Linked DNA regions of Gimesia maris. The main gene of each other region encodes a partner of the protein of the gene in region 2 in a complex. Links are inferred from orthologs where the notes say so. Each region holds a gene or a part of one and is shown on either strand. Other genes may lie near its edges. The genes, in order: accC, accD and GmarT_RS10475.

Region 1 (3,051 bases), 2.8 Mb from region 2 along the record:
ATACGATTTGGCTTAGAATCTGGTTCTTAACATGTCAGGCGGGGTAGAGCGTGCGCGCAAGACGTAAGCGTTTGGTCCCTTTCCCATATGGTCAGCTGATAGAGTGAAAATCTGGAACGCGTTGCTGAGGGACGTTATTGTCAATCCGTCCTTAGTTTACAGCAGGCAATGCGAGTGCAGCATGAGAATACGAAATTAAGGTAGGTCAATGGCAAAAAACGAGGTGCCGAAAGGCGAACCTTTCGATTTGGAAAAACTTCAGACTCTGTTTGAAATGATGGAAAAGCACGGACTGACCGAGGTCAATCTGAAGCGCGGCGAAGAGACCTGGAAATTGCGTCGTGGGCCACAGGAGACCGTTTCGATGGTTCCGGCACCGATGCAACATGCAGTTCCTGCTCCCGTGGCCGCTCCTGCAGCCGCTCCGGCTCCTCCGACAGAAGCGGCACCAGCTGCTGATGCCGGTCCTGTGATCAAGAGTCCGACTGTGGGTACGTTCTATGCCTCTCCGAGTCCTGACGATCCCCCGTTTGTCAGCGTGGGTTCCAAAGTGGGCTCAGATACCATTGTCTGTATCGTCGAAGCGATGAAAGTCTTCAATCAGATTCCAGCTGAGATGAATGGAACGATTACGGAGCTTCTGGTGAAAGATGGCGAAGCGGTCGAATTCGGCCAGCCTCTGTTCCGGATCTCCCAGGGCTGAAGCCTGTTATCGTAGAAAGTTCGCGATGAAGCAGGTCATGCTGTTGCGTTCAGAAACTCAGATGTAGTGTCCTTTTACCAAGTCAAAAACACATGTTTCAAAGAATACTGGTTGCAAACCGAGGTGAGATCGCACTGCGGGTGATACGTGCCTGTCGTGAAATGGGAATCGAAACTGTTGCGGTTTTCAGTGAAGCAGATCGGGACGCACATTATCTTTCACTGGCCGACGAGGCGATCTGCATTGGACCGCCGGCAGCGACCGACAGCTACCTGATGATCAATCGGATTATCAGTGCTGCTGAAATCGGTAATGTGCAGGCGATTCACCCCGGTTACGGGTTCCTGGCGGAAAATGCACACTTCGCGGAAGTCTGCCGCAGCTGTAATATCGAATTCATCGGCCCGCCTCACGAAGCGATGGCTCAACTCGGCGATAAAGTCTCTGCCCGGGAAATCGCCAAGGCTGCCAACGTGCATGTGTCACCGGGGACCGAGGGGCTGGTGACGGATGAAGCAGAAGCACTCAAGGTCGCCCAGGAGATCGGTTACCCCGTACTGATCAAAGCGACCGCCGGCGGTGGCGGTAAAGGGATGCGGGTGGCCCGCAATGATATCTCACTGAAAGCCGGACTCAAAGCGGCTGCCGCGGAAGCTGAAGCCGCCTTCAAAAATTCCGGCGTCTATATCGAAAAATACATCGAAAATCCCAGGCACGTCGAAGTGCAGATCATGGCCGACAATCACGGCAACGTGCTTCACCTCTGGGAGCGTGACTGCAGTCTGCAACGACGACACCAGAAACTGGTAGAAGAGAGCCCGGCTCCGAACCTGCCTCACTCGGTTCGTGAAGACATCTGTAAAGCCGCCTGTCGATTGATTGAAGCCGCTGGCTACACCAACGCCGGTACGGTGGAGTTTCTGGTCGGACCCGACAACCAGTTTTACTTCATCGAAGTCAATGCCCGGATTCAGGTCGAACATCCGGTCAGCGAACTGGTGACAGGCATCGATCTGATCAAACAGCAGATTCGGATTGCTGCCGGTGAGAAACTGGATCTGAAGCAGAAAAATATTCCCTGTCTGGGATCTGCCATCGAACTCCGTATCAATGCGGAAGATCCCGAAAATGATTTTCGTGGATCACCCGGCAAAATCACAAAGTTGCGGGTTCCCGGCGGGCCGGGTGTCCGCTTTGACTCGCATATTTACGAGGGGTACACCGTGGGCCCTTATTACGATTCTCTGATTGGCAAGCTCATTGTCCACAAACCGACGCGTGAAGAGTCGCTGGCTTGTATGAGGCGTTGCCTGGATGAGTTCGTGATTGAAGGGATCAAGACCACGATTCCCCTGGCGAAGAAGATCTTTAATCACTCGGCGTTCATTGAGGGTAAGGTCGATACCACGTTTATCGAACGAACCTGGTAAATTGTTCCCGGAGATTGGTACGACGAACATTCGGTCGTTTTGTATTGCAGCAGACCTGCGGGCATTCACTTCGCTCATCCGCCAGGGGTCCTGTGTCGGCAAAACTTCTCGGTTTCGGAAGCGAAGTTTCGCTCACTTCCTATTGTAAGCTGGTCATATTTTGAGTCTCTCAAACACAGTCAGAGACGTTACTTTTTTGAAAACAGGTACAGGTAGAATAATGAGAGTTGGTATTTTAACGGGTGGTGGAGATTGTCCTGGTTTGAATCCGGTGATTCGTGGTGCCGTACGCGTCATCTGCAATGCGGGCGGCGAAGTGTATGGTCTGCTGGAAGGCTGGCGCGGCGCGATTGAAGGTAACTACATCGAACTGAATTCAGAAAACACAGACGACATCATCTTCAAAGGGGGAACCATCCTGGGGTCTTCCCGTACCAATCCTTATAAGAATGAAGAAGAAGATGTACCCAAAGTACTGGCGACACTTGAAAAGCTGGGTCTGGACTGTCTGATCGCCATCGGCGGTGATGACACACTGGGCGTAGCCAGCAAACTCTGGAGCGATCATAAAGCCCCCGTGATCGGCTGTCCCAAGACCATTGATAACGACCTGAGTTCGACCGATGTAACCTTCGGTTTCGATACTTCCATTAATATCGTGATGGAAGCCGTCGACCGCTTGCGAACCACGGCCGAGTCACATCGGCGCATCATGGTGGTTGAAACCATGGGACGTCATGCAGGCTGGATCGCACTGTTCTCCGGTCTGGCAACGGCCGCCGATTACACGCTGGTTCCCGAACAGCCGATTGAAATGGACCGTATGATTGATGTGCTGAAACGACGTCGTGCCAACGGCAAAAAGTACGGCATTGTGATTGTCAGCGAAGGTGCCCAGTTCAGCGAGGAGTCCGGCTT
Region 2 (3,155 bases):
TTTCTGGGACTGGTAGACTTCTTTAAACGGTACCAGCATCTCATCAATAGTCTGCCAGCGATCCTGCGGATACAGTTCCAGTCCTTTCATGATCGCATCTGCAATCTGAGGGTTGATTCCCGGCAGCAGTTCCTGAATCGGTTTTGGCGGTGAATTGATGTGTTGGAGTACCGCCTCCATTGTCTCTGCTGCCTTCCAGGGGAGTTGTCTGGTGAGCATTTCGTAGCAGGTTACAGCATAGGAAAAGATATCAATTTTCTGGCTGGTCTTCTGTCGCTTGATCAACTCAGGCGCCATGTAAGCAGCAGTACCAGTGCGGTTGCCAGGCAGTAAAAAAGGCGGTGTATTCGGGACTACGAGACCAAAATCGATTAATTTGAGTTGCTGTTCATTATCGACCATGATATTGCGGGGACAGATATCACGGTGGATCCAGTTTTCATTATGGAAGTACTGAATGGCTTCGCCGAGCTGAATCATGTATTTCAGACAATTGGTCCGCATGTCCTCGTTTTGTGCTTCGACAAGAAAACTGAGGCTGTAACCTTCGATGAACTCCATGACCAGAAACTGCTCACCTTCGGAAGTCAGTCCATGTTCAAATGTTTTGACAATATGAGGGTGCTGAAACTGAACTGCAATGTCGCCTTCCCTGGGTTTGTTTAACCCTACGAATCTGGCCTCCAGTTCTTCCGTTTTCTGTTTATGGAGAACCTTGAGCGCGACGGTCCTGCCTGAATTGAGATCACGGGCACGCCAGACTTTAGACATACTGCCCTGCCCGACCCGACCGATCAGTTCAAAACGCTGCTTGATGTTGACGCGAGGCTGGCGGGACTCTTTGGAAAAGAAACGCTTTAAGAAGTTCATGTATTCACCAGCAGGCAAAGAGTGAATTCAGGACCAGGTTTATCCCAAGTTCAGAAGAATAGAAACCGGCCCACTACCAATAGTATAAGTGTCTTTGAGGCAATACGCAAAGTGCTGCCAGGCAAAGCTTCAAATAATACTTTTGAAGAAAGACCTGTCTCATCAATGCAGTTGGTGGCGTTGTGTTTTCTGATCAGATAAATCAGGCACAATAATCGATCAGGCGAGCCAGTTCCGAGCGAAGTTTTGGTCTGGAAATAATCCGGTCAACGAACCCGTGTTCAAGCAGAAACTCACTGGTCTGGAAACCTTCAGGCAGCGGGCTTTTAATTGTAGCCTCAACGACCCGCGGTCCGGCGAATCCGATCAGTGCTTCTGGTTCTGCGACCACAATATCCCCCAGTGAGGCAAAACTGGCAGCCACCCCTCCCATAGTAGGGTTGGTTAATACCGAAATAAACAACCCTCCTTTATCATGGAATCGCCCGAGAGCGGCAGAGACCTTACCCATTTGCATCAGGGAGAAAATGCCTTCATGCATGCGTGCACCACCGCCGGAACCACTGATAATGATCAAGGGCAGTTTCAGTGCAGTCGCCTGTTCGATGGCGCGTGTCAGCTTTTCGCCTACTACAGATCCCATACTGCCCATAATGAAGGCAGAGTCGGTGATGCCAATCACCAGGGGGCGACCGCGCATATATCCACGCCCTACAATACAGGCATCTTTCATGCCCGTTTTCTTCTGCTCAATCAGGATCCGGTCTTTGTATGTTTTGTTTTTGTCCGCAAATACTAACGGGTCACCGGCGGTGATATCCGGAAACCATTCTTCAAAACTGTCAGGGTCAAGCAGTTGCTGAATGCGGGTTTCTGCTGAAATGTAAAAATGATGATCACATTCCGGACAAAGGCCCAGTCCCTGCTCGACCTGCTTGCAGAAAACTGTGGCGTTACAGGCGGGACACCGTTGCCAGAGCCCTTCCGGTACTCCCCGTTTGGGGCGGGAAGTATGACTTAACCATGAATCAATATTAGATTTCGGAGCTGAACTCATCTTATTTGGCCTCCTCGAACCGCCACTTCTCGGTGTGGTTTCCTTGACCCTGGGGGGAATCCTTCTTTTCTGTTTGATCGTCCGAACTTACCTGCTTTGAATCACTTTTTTTGGGAGGCGATTCAAGAATTTCGAACATTTCATTCTGGCAAAATTTCCCGTTGTGCTCAAAAGAAATTTTATCTTTATTCTCATTTCGCAACAGGCAGGAAATAATTGTTGCCAGAGGTTCAGAAGCTACGATAGCAAAATTCTGTTTCTTTTTCAGGTACTTTTGTAGTGTTTTTTGCACGCGTTTCACTGCTTCAGAGGCCAGTTCTCCCTCGGGGGGGCAAACTGTTTCTGGTGATTCGGTCCATTGTTTCAGCAGTTTCGGGTATTTCCGGCGTACTTCCTCGTACTCCAGTCCCTGCCAGAGGCCCTGGTTCAAATTTTTCAGCCCTTCTTTTTCCTTGACAGGAATTCCCAGGTTTTCCCCTAACTGCTCAGCAGTTGACAGGGCTGGTTCTGAAGAGGATGTGATAATCGTTTCTATCCCTGAGTTTTCAATCTGCGCAACGAGATTCTTGACCTGCTCCTCACCTTCCGCGTTCAGAGGAAGGTCGAGCGTTCCTTGTATTCGTTCATCTTTATCAAAGTCTGTACAACCAGGTCGTATCAGCACCACCGTTGGCATTATTAGGTATCTCTTTTAAGTTGAGGAAGCTGTCTTGCTCCCGGCTTTTGCAGCCAGTTCGCTGACAGCTGTAGAATAGTCGGCCTGATCAAAGATGGCACTTCCAACTACAAAATAGTTGGCGCCTGCGCCGGCCGTTTCAGCAATGGTATCCATGGCAATTCCGCCGTCGACCGACAGTATCGTGTCGGCGGGAATCATTGATTTCAGCTGTTTGATTTTCTCAATGCTCGATTCGATGAAGGATTGTCCGCCGAACCCGGGTTCCACGCTCATAATCAGGACCAGGCCCGCCTGATCCAGGTAGGGTTCGACAGCACTCAGGGGAGTTTCAGGACTGACGGCCAGGCCAGGGATGACCCCCGACTGATTTAAATGTTTTAAAATATCACCGGGATCGGGAACTGCTTCGATATGTACGGTGATGGAATTACAGCCGGCTTTGATGTAGTCATCAATGTACTTTTCCGGATGGCTGATCATTAAGTGCGCATCAAAGGCCATGCTGGTCAATGAGCGGACTCGTTCAATCAACAGTGCGCCATACGAAAG
Region 3 (2,919 bases), 440 kb from region 2 along the record:
TTTGCAGGACTGGCGGGCAGACCTGTTATTAAACGGGGGAGACCCCGATCCGAAAACGGATGTTACCACACCATTGGATACACGCGTTCTGCGTCAGCTGGAACTGCAGCAGGTTCCCATCAATGCACTGGGATCAGCGCTGCAGGATCGGATGCGTGAAGCACAACGCAGGTGAAATGTTGAAGTGGAATTCGACTCTGCTTTCAGGATCATCGTGATGCTGAAGCAGAGAGGCTTTGAGAGTAAAGTCGGGTACCAGTTCAAAGAGTATGTAGAGTGGGAGATCGGAATCAGGGAGAATCGCAAACCCTGTAAAAACAGGCTAAAATTCACGCCGAACTTAACATAACGGACATTATCGGACGTTCGTTGTGGGGTGCTTTACTGGTGTTTGCGGTGTGGCCTGTGTTCTTATGCCTTGAATGGCGTCATGCAAAAGCGGTGTTCAACAGAAGCTGCTGCTCTCTCGCGGAGCCCCGTCTGATCACTGGTTTGATCTCATTCTGCAGCCGCTCTTCAACGCGATCCAGACGAGCCGATCGTGGCATTGATTTATGCTGCTGTTGCTCGCTCTGAGTATGCTGAAACGTGCGTCGAAATCGCGTCTTAAAACAGGCCCGTTTACATGCCCCGATGCGAGTTCTCTGGCCGGGTCTGAACTGCGATTTTCGTGTCTCCATTTCCCCGGGTATCTGACGCGACTGGTCGGCGATTGCGATTGTGAATTCGTTTCCGGTGACATCAACTTCACGGAGAGCAGGTTCCCCGAACTCCTTGCGCAGAAATGCGTCTCTGAGGGCCTCGATTCGGATTTGTGACACTTGCATCGCGTTTTCCTTTTCAGCTCACTGCCGGGCCTCTGGGAGGCCGGTTGTTTTCGACGCGCAGAAATGACGTATTTTCATCCGATGGGAAGAAAGCCAGGCTGCAATCCTCAATCGATTTCTCGACCGGGAAACGTCTGCTTAAAGCATAGCATCCAAATGGGCCGTAGATGGGTTGTGAATGGCAGAACTTTGTTTATTCCGCGCGGGTACTACTTCAGCTTCACCAGTCGTAAAAAAAGCGTACGCCCGTTGGTGGTTCCTTTCTGGAATTCAACGGGCGTACGCCTGATGTCTTTGTTGCGAAGCTGGAGCCGCGGTGGTCTTATGCGGTTTCTACTTCGAGTGTTTCGTGGAACTTGCCGATCTTGCGGAACTTCTCGTAACGCTGGTCGACAAGTTGATCCAATGGAATGTTTGTCAGCTGCTTCAGGTTGGAAGATAAGGAAGCCTTCAGTGCAGTCGCCATCTGGCGATGATCACGATGGGCGCCCCCCAGTGGTTCCGGGATGACTTCGTCGATGATTCCCAGTTCCAGCAGATTCTTGCTGGTGAATTTGAGGGCGTTGGCTGCCTCGTTGGCGAATTTAACATCCTTCCATAAGATGCCGGCACAGCCTTCGGGTGTGATGACGGAATAGTAGGCATACTGCAGGACGGAGATGTGGTCTCCAACACCGATGCCGATGGCTCCCCCGGAACCCCCTTCGCCAATCACGACGCAGACGATGGGAGTTTTCAGCAGTGACATTTCCCTGAGGTTGATGGCAATGTTGTAGGAGATTCCCTGTTCTTCTGCCTTGATGCCCGGGTAAGCGCCAGGTGTGTCAATCAGGCAGATGATGGGAATCCCGAATTTTTCTGCCATCTTCATTTTGGACAGCGCCTTGCGGTAACCTTCGGGATGGGCACAGCCGTAATAGCATTCCGTGCGCTCTTTTAACGTGCGTCCTTTCTGCTGCCCGACAAACATGACTTTCTGTCCGTCCAGTTTGGCGAGGCCCGTCAGAATGGCGCGGTCATCACCGATGGCTTTGTCGCCATGCAGTTCGACGAATTCATCAAATACGAGTTCCAGGTAATCGAGTGTCTGGGGGCGTTCCGCGTGGCGGGCGACCTTAACCGTATCCCAGGCATCCAGGTTTTCAAAGATCTCACGTTTCATGCGTGTGATTTCCAGTCGCATATTGCGAATGGCGTCTTTGGTATTGGGTGTGGGATTGGGTTCCTGCTCGATTTTCTTGAGCTGCTCTTCCAGTTCGTAGATGGGACGTTCGAATGGAAGTTGATTCATAACAGACATAGTATTTGAGACCGCGTATTAAAAATGAATGAGTAGGTGTTTAAAGATGTCGGGCAGTTTACCAGATGCATGCCGTTCCTGGAAGATTTTATGATTTCAGATCACATCCGGCAATTCATCCATGAAGGGAAGATCATCATCATTTTTGGATTTTTGCTCTTTCTCTTCATTTTTTGGTGGTTCCGGCTGATTTTGAGGTGGTTTTGCCGGTTGTTGCGGTGCCTGTGACTGCTGAGGTGGCGCATTGGCAGCCGGAGGTTGCTGGGCTGGCTGTTGCTGTGCCGGTGGTTGTTGCTGTTGTGGTGGCTGCTGTCCCGGCTGTTGTGGTTGTGGCGGGTAGGGTTGCTGCGGGTACTGCTGAGGCGGATAAGGTTGCTGGGGGTATCCCTGCGGCGGTGGTGGATAGCCGCCGGGAGGCATGGGTTGCCCCTGGTACTGCGGCGGATACATCGGCTGCTGGTATTGCGGCGGATACATGGGTTGCTGGTACTGAGGCGGATACATGGGCTGAGGCGGCTGTTGCGGTTGCTGCTGTGGTTTTTTCTGTGGAGCCGGCTCCGGTTTGGGCTTAGGCTTGGCGTTGGCTTTACGATCTGCGATCAACTGCTTGGCCAGTTCCGGGTTTTCTTTCACCAGTTCGGAGAGTCGCGCGTCCGCACGGCTGTCGAGGCGTTTCTCCTTCATGGATTCTTTTTCCGCTTCTTCCGCATCCGCTTTTTCCTGAGCGATGATTTCGGAAATTTCGGCTTTGAACATCTTCAGGTTTCGGATGGTTGAGGCCACCTCTTCCAT

Evidence for each region.
Region 1: the proteins of accD (region 2) and accC are in contact, whole or in part, in a solved structure (PDB 8UXZ), measured with the Escherichia coli proteins. The link is inferred for Gimesia maris from one-to-one orthologs.
Region 3: the proteins of accD (region 2) and GmarT_RS10475 are in contact, whole or in part, in a solved structure (PDB 8UXZ), measured with the Escherichia coli proteins. The link is inferred for Gimesia maris from one-to-one orthologs.

Annotation. Positions count from the first base shown.
Region 1 is NZ_CP042910.1:445,137-448,187, forward strand. Bases 74-2,964 are described here. They hold accC (acetyl-CoA carboxylase biotin carboxylase subunit), read left to right. Parts: upstream 74-795; coding sequence 796-2,133; downstream 2,134-2,964. Other genes in these bases: accB (acetyl-CoA carboxylase biotin carboxyl carrier protein), read left to right, coding at 209-703; GmarT_RS01670 (6-phosphofructokinase), read left to right, coding at 2,354-2,964. In the rest of the region: more of GmarT_RS01670, read left to right, coding at 2,965-3,051. UniProt on the Escherichia coli protein: This protein is a component of the acetyl coenzyme A carboxylase complex; first, biotin carboxylase catalyzes the carboxylation of the carrier protein and then the transcarboxylase transfers the carboxyl group to form malonyl-CoA.
Region 2 is NZ_CP042910.1:3,267,954-3,271,108, forward strand. Bases 1-2,995 are described here. They hold accD (acetyl-CoA carboxylase, carboxyltransferase subunit beta), read right to left. Parts: upstream 1,928-2,995; coding sequence 1,073-1,927; downstream 1-1,072. Other genes in these bases: GmarT_RS12160 (serine/threonine protein kinase), read right to left, coding at 1-870; GmarT_RS12170 (histidine phosphatase family protein), read right to left, coding at 1,929-2,603; rpe (ribulose-phosphate 3-epimerase), read right to left, coding at 2,619-2,995. In the rest of the region: more of rpe, read right to left, coding at 2,996-3,155.
Region 3 is NZ_CP042910.1:2,826,145-2,829,063, forward strand. Bases 135-2,893 are described here. They hold GmarT_RS10475 (acetyl-CoA carboxylase carboxyltransferase subunit alpha), read right to left. Parts: upstream 2,119-2,893; coding sequence 1,150-2,118; downstream 135-1,149. Other genes in these bases: GmarT_RS10465 (CvpA family protein), read left to right, coding at 135-175; GmarT_RS10470 (hypothetical protein), read right to left, coding at 429-827; GmarT_RS10480 (serine/threonine protein kinase), read right to left, coding at 2,224-2,893. Also shown: more of GmarT_RS10465, read left to right, coding at 1-134; more of GmarT_RS10480, read right to left, coding at 2,894-2,919. UniProt on the Escherichia coli protein: Component of the acetyl coenzyme A carboxylase (ACC) complex. First, biotin carboxylase catalyzes the carboxylation of biotin on its carrier protein (BCCP) and then the CO(2) group is transferred by the carboxyltransferase to acetyl-CoA to form malonyl-CoA.